Regions from separate parts of the Terribacillus saccharophilus genome, predicted to be linked through region 1. Evidence: predicted binding sites of a transcription regulator. Region 1 holds the regulator's gene; the other holds the start of a gene.

What was found. The regulator LexA, encoded in region 1, represses DNA repair genes until DNA is damaged. The targets are predictions, from matches to a motif close to CGAACATATGTTCG.
Region 2: a site for LexA is predicted at 2,710-2,723, ahead of addB (helicase-exonuclease AddAB subunit AddB). Genes of this name have one in related genera too.

Annotation. Positions count from the first base shown of each region.
Region 1 covers NZ_CP008876.1:1,393,574-1,401,721, forward strand. Annotated here, with positions in the region: gene GZ22_RS07050 (SDR family oxidoreductase) at 129-887, shown strand; gene GZ22_RS07055 (DUF2188 domain-containing protein) at 1,001-1,222, opposite strand; gene GZ22_RS07060 (hypothetical protein) at 1,384-1,770, shown strand; gene GZ22_RS07065 (AI-2E family transporter) at 1,978-3,063, shown strand; gene lexA (transcriptional repressor LexA) at 3,417-4,046, opposite strand; gene GZ22_RS07075 (YneB family resolvase-like protein) at 4,330-4,989, shown strand; gene GZ22_RS07080 (DUF896 domain-containing protein) at 5,031-5,255, shown strand; gene tkt (transketolase) at 5,382-7,385, shown strand; gene sirA (sporulation inhibitor of replication protein SirA) at 7,543-7,941, shown strand; gene GZ22_RS07095 (YneF family protein) at 7,985-8,148, shown strand, end outside.
Region 2 covers NZ_CP008876.1:923,753-931,900, reverse strand. Annotated here, with positions in the region: gene addB (helicase-exonuclease AddAB subunit AddB) at 1-2,635, opposite strand, end outside; gene lepB (signal peptidase I) at 2,764-3,306, opposite strand; gene GZ22_RS04785 (TVP38/TMEM64 family protein) at 3,360-4,007, opposite strand; gene GZ22_RS04780 (YhjD family protein) at 4,207-4,596, shown strand; gene GZ22_RS04775 (competence protein ComK) at 4,544-5,068, opposite strand; gene GZ22_RS04770 (M48 family metalloprotease) at 5,197-6,366, opposite strand; gene lplA (lipoate--protein ligase) at 6,417-7,412, opposite strand; gene GZ22_RS04760 (MBL fold metallo-hydrolase) at 7,503-8,148, opposite strand, start outside.

The DNA.
Region 1 (8,148 bases):
TATTAAACACTTTTTTTGATTTTGTACTATATTATACAATTTGATTTTTTCTGCTGATTGAATGCGGTTACAATTATATATTATTATTTTATCGAACAATTGTACATTAACTATGGGGGATGAATGATATGAGATTAAAAGATAAAGTGGCAATCGTTACAGGAGCAGCCTCTGGGATGGGGAAAGCAATAGCAGAGCTTTACGCAAAAGAAGGAGCAAAAGTAGTTGTATCTGACTTTAATTATGAAGGCGCCAAAGCAGTTGCTAAGGCTATTGAGGAGAAGGGCGGCGCGGCAATTGCGAATCGTACTAATGTTGCTGAGTCAGCGGACTTAGAACAATTATTCGCAGAAACAAAAGGAGCGTTTGGTAAGTTAGATATTTTGGTTAATAATGCTGGTATCATGGATGGAATGGAGCCGGTGGGGGATATCACGGATGAGAAATGGGATCGCGTATTTGCTGTTAACACTACTGGTGTTATGCGTGCAATGCGTATTGCTACGAATATCTTCTTGGAACAAGGCCATGGCGTAATCGTAAATAATATCTCAGCTGGCGGTTTGCGCGGTGCACGTGCCGGGGCAGCATATACAGCTTCTAAACATGCAGTAACTGGATTGACGAAAAACACGGCATATATGTACGCTCAATCTAATATCCGGTGTAATGGAATTGCTCCGGGTGGTGTAGAGACTAACATTAGTGCCTCTATGACAAATATCTCTGAATTTGGAGCTGGCCGCCAAATGACTGGTAATGGTACAATGCCGCGTGTAGGAAAACCAGCTGAAATAGCTCAACTTGCTCTTTTCTTAGGTTCTGATGAATCGAGCTTCGTAAATGGGCAAGTAATAGCGGCTGATGCGGGATGGATTGCATATTAATAGAGCATAAAAGAATAAAAACTAGTATAACAAAACCTGAAACTATCTTCAGGTTTTGTTATTTATTCTGAGATTATAGGTATTTAGCTTCTTATGAGACGTTATGACTTTGTTCAACCTCTCGGTGGAAATGGATCATTGCCATATGAATCTCGTTCCCGAATTCTTCCGTCTCGTCCGTGAATGAAATGTTCCCCTTTAGTTTTCTTAGCTAGTTCTTTCCCATAATCCATTGCTTCCTTTTGCGTATCAAAATTGCCTGAAGTATGCTTTGCTCCCTCTTTCTTGACCTGCCAATTTCCGTTTCCGTCTGGGGTAGTATGATAGTTTGACAATATTGCACCTCCAATAAAATGCTTATAGAGTCTATACCACGGATTGCTGTATTTAATTCAGTTCTCTAACTTGTCACTTATTTGTGAAATAATGTACAAACTTTTCAAGAAATTAAAAGCTGATATGTGAAATAATAGAACTATATTAAGGAGGAGATCAAATGCCAAAACTACGCGTTACATTATTTCATGAAATACTGGAACAGTTAGAAGCAGACCAACTCCAAGGAACGAAAGCAAGAGAGTACCGATGTGCTGTCGGAACGTGTACACCATACGATGTCGTGCATCATGCGGAGGTTCTTCTGCAAGAAGGGTTCATTTCAGGTGTGGTAACAAACTCTAAAGATTACAGAGATGTTTTCGTTGACGATATTTTAGTAAAAGGACATGAATTGTTAGCTTTGATGGGTAATCAGCGGATTCTAGCGGGAGCCAAGCAACTGTTAGGGGAGACATACGAGAAAGCGACGCCGGGTATTCTTCTCGATGCCCTTAATTTAGCAATGAAACAACATAAAAGCATACAGGAGGAGCTTGCCGTCTAGGCAGGCTTCTTATTGTTTATAGCAATATAGACTTCAGACATACAAGAAAAAAATAAACTACAGAAACCTTCTTTTTTATCGTTGCATCGAATGTATCTCGTGAATATCCAAACTCTGTTCCTTAACAAATGCTTACGAAAGATATGTTTTTTTGAGTAATACGCAGGGAAATGGAATAGAACTTCTATTCAAGGGATGGTACATAATATGCTGCAAAAACGATGGTTTCAGAGTTTGACAGCAGCGGTACTGATTTTGACAATCATACTGCTGTTAGGGAAGGTAAATTATATCTTCACCCCGTTATATGAATTTGTAAAAGCAATAGCATTTCCGCTTATTGCAGCGGGCTTTTTGTTTTACATCACTAGGCCGTTGGTTAAATTACTGGAACGGCTAAAGCTGCCGAGGTGGTCGGCAATTCTAATTTTATTTCTGTTGATTATCGGAATTGGATATCTAGGATTTCGTTTTATTGCACCGATAGCACAGGATCAGATAGCTGCACTGTCCGAACAAGTTCCTGTTATAGTGGAGCATGCTGAATCTCTCGTAGAGAACGTGGAGGATAATTATTCAGCCGTTCCAGATCAGATAAACAGTGCAGTGCAGAATTTCTCCAATAATTTAGAAAACTATACAGAACAAGCGTTAAGCTATCTCACTAGTTTTCTTTCAGGTTTAGTCAGCTTCACAGTAGGTCTGATCCTTATACCGTTCTTTTTATTCTTCATGCTAAAAGATGGAGATAAACTAAAGCCATTTTTAACAAAGTTTTTTACAGGACATAAGTCCGAGAGCTTAAAAGAATTATTGCGAAAACTAGATCATACTTTGTCTAGCTTTATTCAAGGCCAGTTTATCGTAAGTTGCTGTGTCGGAGCGTTATTATATATAGGATATCTGATTATAGGATTGGAATACTCCTTAATCTTTGCTTTAATCGGTTTACTGTTAAACTTCATTCCTTTCCTTGGGCCGTATCTTGCCGCTGCTCCTGCTGTGCTGGTTGCATTCTTCCAGGACCCTATGCTTGCTGTATGGGCAGCAGTAGTCATGTTCATAGCTCAACAAATCGAAAGTTCCTTTATTTCACCTAATGTGATGGGGAAAGTATTGAAACTGCATCCGCTTACCGTCATTTCACTATTGTTGGCTGCTGGTAATATTGCTGGTTTTATCGGTTTGTTACTCATTGTTCCGATTTATGCAGCATTCCGCACGGCTGTTACTCATTTCTATGGAGAGTGGAGGAAGTATCACTTTGGCAGAAAGATACAAGAAACAAACTAATATCTAGCTTTCTTCTATAACTGAATGACGAAAACACAAAAGAGGAGCTTGCCATGTAGGCAAGCTCCTTATTTATACCGTTTTTAGCGTTCTTTAAGATAATAATCGTCCATACTGTGTTGTTCTCTGCGGTGGCTTCTTGTATATCCGCATTTACACGAATCAGTAACACTATCAATCTTATGACGGCCTCGCAACTTGCAGAAGAGCTTATACAACAGCTTCACAACACCACCCGCTTTCTAGCTTTTGGTAATATCATAATCTAATATACCCAAAAAATATGTCGAAAGAAGGCTAAAAGTATGTAAATTCTATGAAAAAAATAAAAAAACCGGCCGGAGCCGATTTTTTTATTGAATGGAGCGATATAAGCCGATTACTTTACCAAGAATGCTAACATTATCCAAAATAATAGGATCCATCGTACTGTTTTCTGGCTGCAGTCGGATCTGGTTTTCTTCCTTGAAGAAGCGTTTCACTGTTGCTTCATTGTCCTCTGTCATCGCAACAACAATCTCTCCATTTTGAGCAGTTTGCTGCTGTTTGACGATGACCATGTCTCCATCTAAAATACCAGCTTCTATCATACTCTCACCAACAATAACCAAAACAAAGATATTATCATCCGGTCCTACTAGATGGCTAGGTACAGGGACATATTCTTCTATATTCTCCACTGCTGTAATTGGAATACCAGCTGTTACTTTCCCGATTACCGGAGCGTAGTTTGCCTCGCCGCGAGGAATATCTGTTTGTTCTTCACTATCTAATGATAATACCTCGATAGCGCGCGGCTTTGTAGGGTCACGTCGGATAAGGCCTTTTTTCTCTAAGCGGGAAAGATGGCCATGAACTGTAGAACTTGAAGCCAAGCCAACTGCTTCGCCAATTTCTCTAACGGATGGCGGGTAGCCTTTATCGAGTACCTGCTCCTTTATGTATGCTAGAATCGCTTCCTGTCTTTTCGATAGTTTTATCATGTATCGAACACCCCGTGCATATATTTTTATTACATACAGTATACCATGATAGATTGCAATATACAAACATCCGTTCGAAAAAAAGCCTTGACTAGAACCTATGTTCGTATATAATGGAATTAACAAAGAGAACGCACGTTCTTGAAAACGGAGGGGTCTACCATGTTCAAAAAACTAGCAAAATCAGATCTATTCTATTATGTGCTTTTCGGCTTCACGCTTTTCTTCCTATACTTTACACTTATAATGAGCGTCTAATTAGTCGAAGTGAGAGGGTACATCAATGAAAGCAGTCATCTATTGCAGAGTAAGTACAGAAAAGGACGAGCAAGCAAGCTCGATTGAGCGTCAGCGCGAAGAGCTTATCAGTCTTGCTGCGTCCTCCAACATAGAGGTTATCGATATCATCGAAGAGAAACAGAGCGGTTATGAGATCGAACGTCCGGGAATTTTTCGCATGCTGGATATATTTACAGCACATGAAGCAGATTGTCTTCTCATTCAGGATGAGACGAGGCTAGGAAGAGGCAATACGAAGATCGCCTTGTTCCATCATCTTCAGAAGCTGGAGGTCAAGGTGTATACGTTAAGCCAGCACGGTGAATTCCAGCTTTCAGAATCAGATGGTATGGTGCTCCAGATCGTTGGTATTGTCGAGGAGTATCAGCGGAAGATTCATAATATGAAAATTAAACGAGGTATGAGAAGGGCAATTGAGGCCGGATATGATCCAAGTAAGAATTTGAGCAACCAGCAGGCTGCACCTGGCAGAGAGCGGATTGACTTTCCGATTCAAGAAGTAATCAGGCTGCGAAACAACAAGCTTACTTTCCAAGAAATCAGCTCTGTTCTGCGCGGTATGGGCTTTAATGTATCAAAGGCGACCGTACATAGAAGGTACCAGGAGTATCTTTCGCTTGAATCGGAAGACGCTAGCGGGTAACATAGGTATATTAACTCTAATGCTTAAAGGAGCATATACACATGTTAACTAAAGATAAATTAGCACGCCTAAATGCGTTAGCAAATAAAGCCAAGGCAGAAGGACTCAGCCTTAGCGAACAGAAAGAGCAAAAAGAACTAAGACAGGAATATCTGGGAAATGTACGTTCTTCATTCAAGAACCAGTTCAAGTCGATGACGGTTATGGATCGTGAAGGCAATGACGTTACACCAGAAAAAGTAAAACAATTACGTGATGAGAAATAAGAAGGGACGGCTGGCTCTATGCACAGCCTTTCCCTTCTTTTTCTATATATAAATCCTTGTTAATCTGAGGATTTTTGTATAGGATGAACAAGAGTACATAATTTGTTAGATGAAAGGGATGTTTACATGGTTCAGACTACAGAATTGCTTTCCATTAATACAATTCGTACGTTATCAATCGATGCAATCGAAGCAGCGAATTCCGGCCACCCAGGTATGCCGATGGGTGCAGCGCCGATGGCTTATACGCTTTTCACCGATTTCATGGCTCACAATCCGAAGAATTCCCACTGGTTTAACAGGGATCGTTTCGTATTGTCTGCTGGACATGGTTCCATGCTATTGTATTCCCTTTTACATTTGTCAGGATACAAAGTATCCATCGATGATTTAAAATCCTTCCGTCAATACGGTTCCCGTACACCAGGACATCCGGAAGTCCATCATACGGATGGTGTCGAAGCGACAACTGGTCCACTTGGACAAGGTATCGCGATGGCTACCGGTATGGCGATGGCAGAGGCACATCTTGCGGCGAAGTATAATAAAGAGGACTTCCCTGTCGTAGACCATTACACATACGCAATTTGTGGTGATGGTGACTTAATGGAAGGTATTTCACATGAAACAGCTTCACTTGCAGGTCATCTTGGCTTGGACAAGCTAATCGTGTTGTACGATTCCAATGATATTTCTCTTGATGGTGATCTTCACCACAGCTTCTCTGAAAACGTAGAGGATCGCTTCAAAGCTTATGGCTGGCAAGTTATCCGTGTCGAAGAAGGTAAGAATGTAGATGCAATTCGCGAAGCAATCAAAGAAGCGAAAGCAAATACAACTCAGCCAACTTTGATTGAAGTAAAAACAGTCATCGGATACGGTTCTCCGAACAAATCAGCTAAAAGTGCTTCTCATGGCTCACCACTAGGTGTGGATGAAGTAAAACTTACGAAGGAATATTACAAGTGGAAACATGAAGATTTCTACGTTCCAGATGAGGTTTATGCTGATTTTGAAGAGAAGGTCGTTAAAAACGGTGCTGAAGCAGAAAATGCTTGGAATGAGCTATTTGCGAAGTACGAAGAAGCTCACCCTGAACTTGCTAAAGAATTATCTACGGCAATTAAAGGAGAGTTACCAGAAGGATGGGCAGATACGCTTCCAACGTATGAAGAGGGCAAAGATAAGACTGCTACTCGTTCTGCTTCTGGTAAAGTATTGAACGCAATCGCAGATGCTGTGCCTAGCTTGTTCGGCGGAAGTGCTGACCTTGCAGGTTCGAATAAAACATTGCTTGCAAAAGAAGAGAACTTCTCTAAAGCGAACTATAGCGGACGCAATATCTGGTTCGGTGTGCGCGAATTCGCAATGGGTGCAGCATTAAACGGTATGGCACTTCATGGCGGATTGAAAGTGTACGGTGGTACATTCTTCGTATTCAGTGACTACTTGCGTCCGGCTATCCGTTTGTCTGCACTAATGGGAACACCTGTGACTTACGTATTGACACATGATTCTATTGCAGTCGGAGAAGATGGCCCAACGCATGAGCCGATCGAACAGCTTCCGTCACTTCGTGCAATGCCAGGTTTGAGTGTTGTTCGCCCAGCAGACGGTAATGAAACACAAGCTGCTTGGAGACTGTCACTTGAATCTGAAAAAGTTCCAACTGCACTTGTATTGACGCGTCAGGATCTTCCTACACTGCCATCTACGCAGCAAGCTGCATATGAAGGCGTGAAGAAGGGTGCTTACGTTGTAAGTCCTGCTCAGAAGGAAACTGCGGATGTTTTGCTTCTTGCTACTGGCTCAGAAGTACAGTTGGCTGTACGCGCACAAGAAGCGCTTAGGGAACAAAACATTGAGGCTTCTGTCGTCAGCATGCCTTCATGGGATCGTTTCGAGCTTCAAGAGCAATCCTATAAAGATAGCGTCTTGCCTCCTGCAGTGAAGAAACGTGTTGGTATTGAAATGGCTTCTCCGCTTGGATGGGAAAGATATGTTGGCGATGAAGGCAAAGTAATCGGTATTAATACTTTCGGTGCTTCTGGCAACGGAGATAAATTGATTGAAGCATTCGGCTTTACTGTTGAGAATGTTATTGAAAAAGTAAAATCCATCTTGGATTAATGTGAAGACCAGCCTTGGAATAAGGCTGGTCTTTTTCTTATATGACAAAATTCGAGTAAACTTTCGCAACTTCGTGCCTCTTTGCAACACGTTCCGAGGGATTAAGCATCGTTCCTGACGTATACTATTCTTTCAAAGGAGAAGGAGGGACAAGCTTATGAAAGAATACTTCGTCTATTGGGTAAAACACGAAATTTATTTCCGCTATTTTTATAAGTCGGATATCCTCTATCGTTTTTTCCTCTCCAGTCAAGTGGAGGATACTGTATACGTTCAGGAGCAGCTAGATTATATCACCTATGATTTCTCTCCTGGAGCGCCACTTCAGCAAGCTCTTTATCAGGATGATAGCGTTCATATAGAGACGGATCAGCACTATCTTCGAGTAGTCTGCGATTCCTTGACGACTGCCGAAGAAACGGTCTTCTCAGAGCTCCGCCACTTCGATTCTTCCTTTTTTATTATTGAGCCAGCAGCCAACAACTGCGGCTGGATTGCTCCTATCATAAAAAATGACTTGCAATCACGGGTTCATCTATTGTATTCTTCCTTTTGATTGTCTATACTAGATTAGAGATATTTTGAAGGAGGAAGCCAATATGAGTCCGATCTGGGTCGTACTTATAGCACTGGCTGCATTGATTATCGGCGTTGCACTTGGATTTTTCATTGCCAGAAAGTACATGATGAACTATCTTAAGAAGAACCCGCCAATTAATGAACAGATGCTTCGTACAATGATGATGCAAATGGGTCAAAAACC
Region 2 (8,148 bases), 470 kb from region 1:
TGTGGAGAATTTGATTCTGCAATACAGGCGCGAGGTTGCCCATCGCTCGTTTTGCGTATCCTGTTGCATCTTCCCGGTTAAGCTGCGCATAATTCCGCCCATCGAGCTGAACCCAATCTGTGATCTGCTTCAATGCTTCATGGAAAAGCTGCCCGATATCCGGGGCATCCAGCTTATAAGTCCGCCTGTTTTCCAACCCAAGACTGTACTTGGCAAAATGCTGATAAGAACAGCGATAGTAGGTTTCCAAGCGTGATACACTTGCCTTCACCTTTTTAGGGAAAAGCTGCTCTTTTGTCTCTTCCGCCAAATCCTCTGTTTCGTTTCGATAGAAGAGGCTTTGCAGTATTCTGCCTGTCAGCTCATGCTCGCTCTCATGGCTGATGAACCAGTTCAGTACGCTATCCCAGACAGGATGCACTGGATAACCACGCATTTTGCGGGCAAGCTGCGTCGTAAGAGCCGAACGACTTTGATCGATAGTAGCAACAAAACGAGCCGTATCCAAGCTGTCCTCTGGATCCTGAAGCATACGCTCGTCACAGCACCAGTCGAATAAATCTTTCATGCGCTGCACGAGTGAAGAAGCCATCTTCGCTTTTCCTTCCTGGTCACTGATGGGATAGCTTACCCAAAGCCGTTCACTTGCAGCCGTGAATGCAAGATACATATAAAAGCTCTCATCCAGCAGCTGACGTTTGCTTCCAGCCGCAAGCTGTAAACCGTATACAGCCAGTACTTCCCGGTCTTCCTCGCTGATGAGTCCATCAGGCTTCGGCTTCATCGGCCATACCCCTTCGTTGACTCCAAGCAGGAAGGCACATTTCAACCCACTTACCTTACTATGGTCTATTGTGCCGACAATCACTTGATCCAAACTAGGAGGGATATGGGCAAATTCAAGTGATTCAAAACCCGTCTCCATCGTATGGCGGAAAACTTGAAGGGAAACGCGTTCATCCCCAACAATCTCCACTGCTTCATCCAACAGTTGAAGTACACTATCCCATACTTGGTCCTGCTCTCTTGCTCTTTCCAGCTCACCGCGATCGTCGAAGATAACTTGCATTTCCTCAAGGCGCTGCGGTACTTGCAGCTGTTCCAGCCAGTTGTATACAGCAATCGATCGCTCACGGAATGTCTTACCTTCCCGCAGCTTCCGATCAAATTTCTTCATCGCCTCTGCTACCTGACGGCGATAATGATTGATCCGTTTCTGGGTTTCCAGTTCCTTGTCAGTTTGCCGTGTTGTATCAAATCCACGGAATCGCTGGAAAATCCAGTCTTCTTTCTGCAGCCAGCGATCCCTGGAACGTATACCATATTCAAGACAATAGTTCTCTAATTCATCAATCGCTTCCTCTGTTAGTGGATAAACGTCATCAGACGATGGAATCAAACCTGTTTTTAGTACGCGGAAAACAGCTTCATATCGCCAATTCCCATCAACAACTTCCATTCCTGAACGAATCAGTTCCAGCAGCGGGTGATGGATCATCGGCTTTTTCTGATCAATGAAAACAGGTATATGATAATCCGCAAATACTGTTTCGATTAGCTCATGGTATACATCCGCCTGTCTGAGCAGTATCGCAATATCTTGATAACGATAGCCTTTTTCCCGTACGAGTGTGACTATCTCCTGCGCTGCACCTTCGACCTCCGCTCTTGGGTGGACTGCCTGTGCCAAGGTGATTGGTACTTCCTGCTTTAACGTTGGAGCTGGACGTGTTTCCAAATGCTTCTCTAAATGAAGGAAAGCTGGGTTATGCCCAAAGCGCCCATCTGCAGGATCGAGCTGCTCGATCGAAGTGATCGGCACATTCCTTTCCTGCGCCGTCTGTTTGATCTGAAGGAATGTATCATGTGTGCGCGCAAATAAATCCAGCTCGTCTACATCGTGGCGATTCGCTCCATCCAATGTAAGTGTCACTGTCACTTGCTCTGCTTCTGTCATCAGTGCACCAATCACCTCTAGCTCCTGCGGCGTAAACTGGTGAAACCCGTCCAGGTAAATCTCCGAACCTTTTATAGAACGCGACAATGGTATTTTAGACGCAAGCAAATGCAGCTGATCCTCGCTGTCGATATACTTATCCCGTAAAAGCGCGGTCAAACGATCATAAATATAGCTGATATCTTCCAGCTTATCCCGTAGTGTAACCTCAGGGGAATGCTGCTGTTGAAACTGCTTCATTTCCCGGATTTGAGCATGAAGAAGTTCCGGCGTAACACGATAGCGCTTCAGCTCTGTGATCATGCTTTCCAGCTGCCCCATAAAGCCGTTCTTCTCAATTGCTTTCTGGAAGACATTCCAGTCAGATTTACGTTCCTCGGTAATCTTCCGGAGCATCATCTGAACACCTGTCGAGGTAATGAACTGCTTAGTCGCACCGCCTGTCTCCTGCAGGATATACCAAGCCAGCCGTGACAGACTGTATACCTGTGCACGGATGCTTCCTTCTACACCGGTTTGCCTGATCAGCGCCTGCTCCTGCTGAAAGGTCATCTGGTCCGGAACCAGATAAAATATATTCGATCCCATTGGATCACTTTTTAATTTAGCTGCAATCTCATCGAGACATGCACGGCTTTTTCCTGCTCCAGACCGGCCGATGATAAAACGTACACCCATTCTAAGCTCCACTCCTGTCTTCCAAACTAGTAATCTTATTCTATCATGTTCAGCGGTTTATGGGAAAACAGATGCGCACGTTTGTTCGCTTGTATATATTGGAAAAGCTCCTTATCAAAGATAAGGAGCTAAATGCTAAGTCCAGATGCAGACATTGGCCAGAAATGGGCATCCACCTTCCCAACAACTTGTTCGATCGGGATGAAGCCAAATGAGCGGCTATCAAGGCTGTCCCTTCGATTATCACCCATTACGAACAGCATTCCTTCGGGCACTGTCGTTCGCCCGGTGACGTCTTCCAACGTGAAATCATACGTCAGCTGACCATCGACATCATCTTTATACGTTTCCAGATAATGCTCAGGTCTGTATTCACCGTTTACAAACAGTCTGTCATTGCTAACTTCCACTGTATCCCCTGGCATTCCAATAATCCGCTTCACATAATCCTCATCTTTTGTTGCGTGAAAGACGATGACATCGAAACGCTGGATACTATCTGCGTCGTTCATGAACTTGTTCACCATCAGGAAGTTACCGTCCTGTAAGGTCGGCTCCATTGACTCCCCTTCCACTCGATAATCTGCAAAGATTAATTCTCTGGAAAAGAAGATCAAAAGCACGATGCCGGCAAACAGGAAGAAAAACTTCCAATGTTTTTTCTTTTTCATGTGCTTTCCTCCGGTGTAAGTGTTTGCAACACTTTACCCCGGCTTGAATAGCTTTAATCCTTATGTGATTGCTCCTGCTTGCCGTTTTTCTTCTTCAATCTTCCTTCTACGTATTTACCTACCATCCAGAACAAGATGATCGCAACAGCTACGACAACCGTCTTGATCGGGTTCTCCGCAAAGGAAGTCAGACTGTCACCGACGTAAGCAATTGAGAAAATCATCAGCGCTTTACCAAGAAATACCGCTAAAGCGAATTGCTGCACACTGATTCTCGATAATCCTGCGACTACATTGATGATAGCCGAGGGCGAAAATGGAAAGCATAAAAGAATGAATAACGGACCAAATCCATGACGATCCAGCCATTCTGTTATTCGATTTACTTGTTTATTATGTCGCAGCCAATTGATTACACGTGTATGTTGATAACGGCGTATCAGCCAGAAGACGGTGATCGCTCCAAGTGACGTACCGATCCACGAATATAGGAAGCCCCATAACAGACCGTAAGCTACAGTGTTCGTTAGTACGAAGACAACAAGCGGCAGAAATGGCAGGAAAGCTTCCAAAAAAGGTAGCCCAATGCCGGGTATAGGACCCAGATTCTCATATCGATCAAGCAGGGACTTCGCATAATCGTCCCATGTTCCATTGCGGAACATTTCCATCAAATCGTTCCATCCAAAACCTAAGACCATCTAACCATTCTCCTATTCCCAGCAAAAACATCTTTTTACTATTCTAAACGAAAAGCCCAAGCATGCAAAGTCTGACAGGATTATCCCTTCTTTTCCTGCATTTGGTTAGTCATTTGAAAATTACCTGTACTATCCTGTTTTCACTTTGCATAGCATAGGGTATAATGGAACACATGTTCGTATTTAGGAGGAAAGGCATATGCGTTGTCTTAGTGAGTCGGAATATAAGCTGGGATCCCGCTTCCTGTTTCTGTCAATGGCCATTGTTGTCCTGCAGCAGGATATCCGGATTGTAGAAGAAGGAAAGCATAAGATAAAAGCGCATCTGTTACATACATTACAATCGATGGAGAAAACTGCATTGGAGGAGCGCCGTCAGCTGCGTATTCAATTGCGTCAGCGTAATATGCAGATTGTGACAGCGGAGAAAAACGACGCCTTCACCACCTTCCTGTTCATCACAAAGGAATGTGAGGAAAAGCGTAACTATTTTAATCCGGCAATACGGAAGAAAGTCGAGGCTATCCTGATGGAGCTTACACAAAAGGCTCCGCAATCTGGTCCCCGCCATACTTCCACAAATGCCTGATCCGCTTATCCAGCAGAAATCGGTATTGCGCAGTACGCTGGACCTGGTTCATCATGGATCCATAAGAAACATCAAGGATGAGTGTATGGCCATTCTTAAATGTGAGGGTTGTTCGCTGATGCGGGGCGGCTTCTATCCGCTTGATGTGGGAATGAGAGATCCAGGAGCATGCATGGGAGAGTGGTGAAGAGGTGGGAAAGAAATACATACCGCTGACAGGGTCTATCGATATCGGGGCCTTATGAGTGATTCCACATATATCTTTCACACCTGCCTGCCTTCCTTTTAAGCTACTTCCATAGAACTTGCAGGCCAAATCGATGAATCTGCTCGGAGGGGTGCGAAAAGTAAAACTATCTTCAGTCTCGATTACTTCACAACCTGCTTGACCATTGTCGAGGAGCTTTGGCAGTACAGCCATTGTAAGCGGCGTAAGTTCTGCCATGGTTGGATTTTGTTCTATCTGCTGCATCCTGAAACATCCTTTCTGATGCAGGAAAAGAGGGATTGATTCTACAATAGCAAAATTTCAGGCGTGAAAACAGGAGAATACCCTTTTCTTAATAGAATCCTTACAAAAAACAGGTAGAGCTAATGTCTCTACCTGTTTTCCTGATAAGATTCTATTGTTTTGATACGCTCCTGGTTGGATGGATGTGTGGAGCGGAGCCATTGGAATAGCGGCCAAGGGTTTGGATCGCCTTTAGAAACCTGCTGCATATTCTGAAACATATGAATGCCTGCTTCTGTATCAGGTGCATGCTCCAGCGCATAAGCATCCGCCTGCCGCTCCATTTCTCGGGAAACATAAAGGGAAACAGGCTCGCTCGCAAATTGCAAAGAGCTAAGGATAAGCAGGAAGAGTGGCACTGCTCTCAGCTGATGAGCACTTATCTGTTTTTCAGCCAAAAATTTATCTGATAGTTTTTTGGTTACCCAAAGGAGGACAAAGCCTAGTAAAAGAAAACCAGCTGTCCCCCAATACACATGATGCAGCACATAATGACCGATTTCATGGGCGACGATGAACAAAACCTCATCTTGGGCCAAGCCGTCGACAGTCGTATCATAGAGTACTACACGAGCACTGCCGAACAGTCCCGTGACATATGCATTATACGTAACCGTTTTGGCGCTTTTATCCACTTCCAGCAGTGTTGCATCAGGAATTCCTGCCTCACTAGTCAGCTGCTCTATTTCCGTACGCAATTCGCCATCAGGAAGGTGATAGAAATCTTCATACAATGGATCAATCCACATCGGCTGGACATAGACGACGAAAATCGCACTAGGCACAAGCAAGAACCACAAAATGATCCACCAGTTTTTACGGAATCGTTTCATCAGTAACTCTGATACGAAAACGACAGCTGTGACAGCCAAATAAAAGAGAAATAAGCTAAGCACGTATTCTCCTGCCCAATCCCCGAAATTCTGGACACTGATTTGCGCTTGACGCGCATTCCAATAACCCGCCAACCGGAATGGAAGCTGAACAATACCGTATACGCTAGTCAATAAAACCATATAGCCGGCAGTTGCGAAGAATTTAGGCAGTCGTTTTTCCATGCTAGCAGCTATTTTCTGCAGCTTATCGTTCTTCCAAACAACATAAAGAAATAGCGGCAATAACGGCAGTCTGGAAAAGTAGACTGCATGACCGATACTTGCGTATGTACTTACATCCACATTCCACTCTGTATAGACGAATGGAAAGAAAATCCATATTGCTAAAAGATAGATCATATAAGCAAGAAGTACCCGTCTCATCCGATTCCTCCTGTAAAAAAGAGACGGCCCGAAGGTCGTCTCATAGATGATTAGTACATAAGATCAATAAAGTCATCTTTCTCGATCTTACCTAAGTAATGGCTCACATTTACATCCGCTAGCGCTTGCTGAATCGACTCGCGCTCATAACGGACACCTTTCAGTTTTTCCTCAAGCTCCCCGACTTCACCGACACCAAAGTAATCACCGAAGACACGGATCTGCTCAATGATACCACTCTTCACATCCAGACGAACATCAACATTCCCTGATGGGAATTTATGCGTCTGCTGAATATTGAAGCTCGGCGATTTACCGTAGTTCCATTCCCATTTCTGATAGCGTTCTTCACTGATTTTATGGATGGCTTTCCAATCCTCTTCTGTCAGTTTGTAACGTGGTACATCCTTCGTATCCTTCACATCGAAAATATAACGAAGCAAAATTTCCTTGAATTCATCCATTGGAATTTTGTTATCCATAAATTCAGAGATATTCGCTACACGGCTGCGAATAGATTTGATCCCTTTGGATTCGATTTTCTCTTTCTTCACCTTCAAAGCTGACACTACGTGTTCAATCTCTGAATCGTACATTAATGTACCATGACTGAACATTAAGCCACGTGTGGAGAATTGCGCATTTCCGGAAATCTTGCGTTCACCAACAAGCAAGTCATTCCGTCCTTTCAATTCTGCTGGTACACCGAGCTTGTTCAATGCATCTGTAACCGGCTTAGTGAATTTAGCAAAATCCTGGAAACTGTTACCGTCGTCCTGTGTGATAAAGCTGAAATTCAAATTCCCCATATCATGGTATACGGCTCCGCCTCCGGATAAACGGCGTACGACCTTAATGCCATTATCGTCTACGTACTTCGTATTGATTTCTTCAATCGTGTTCTGATTCCGGCCGATGATGATGGATGGTTCATTGATATAGAAAAGCAAATATGTATCGTCTTTGCCGAAATTTTTCAGAACATACTCTTCGATCGCAAGGTTAATCCTCGGATCTGTAATACCTTCGTTATCGATAAAACGCAAAATAAAGACCCCCAGTGTCAAAATTGTTTATCCTACTAATATTCTACCGAATCCTCAGCATGATAGCAATTCAGACAAAACGGGAAGGTTCTACCCTTCCCATGTCAATCCTTCATATGCTAGCTTTACATGTCCACTGTAGACGCTGCTTGCTTCCTCCAGCAGCTGACGGTGTTCTCCAAAATGCGGAAGATGACTGAGAAAGAGATTTTTCACACCAGCCTGCTCCGCAATGCCGCCTACTTGCAGGCTGTTCATATGACCGGCAGACTCGCCATCCTGATGCTGATAAAAATTACAATCAGTAATAAGCAGATCCGCATCTTTGCTGAACTCCGCCCATTCCTCTAAATAACTGGAATCAGCTGTATACACAATATCAGAGACACCGTCCGAAATCCGCATACCATAGCACGGGACTGGATGCTTCGTTTTCATAAATGTAATAGCAAAAGGCCCTATACTCAGAATTTCATCTGGCTTGTAAGCAATCCCATCGGTAAATTTATGAGATAAATTCTTAAAGCCTTCCTCATCTTCTTCGTGACCATAGATTGGCAGCACCTCTTCTGTTCCTTTCAAGCTGTTTTGTACTTGCCAAACATGCTGCAGTGCTCCGATATCTGCTATATGATCCGGATGATAATGACTTACAACAACCGCATCCAATTCCTTTGGATTAACGAAAGCTGGCATCCGCGATAGCGCCCCGCTTCCGCAATCCAGCAGCAAGGCA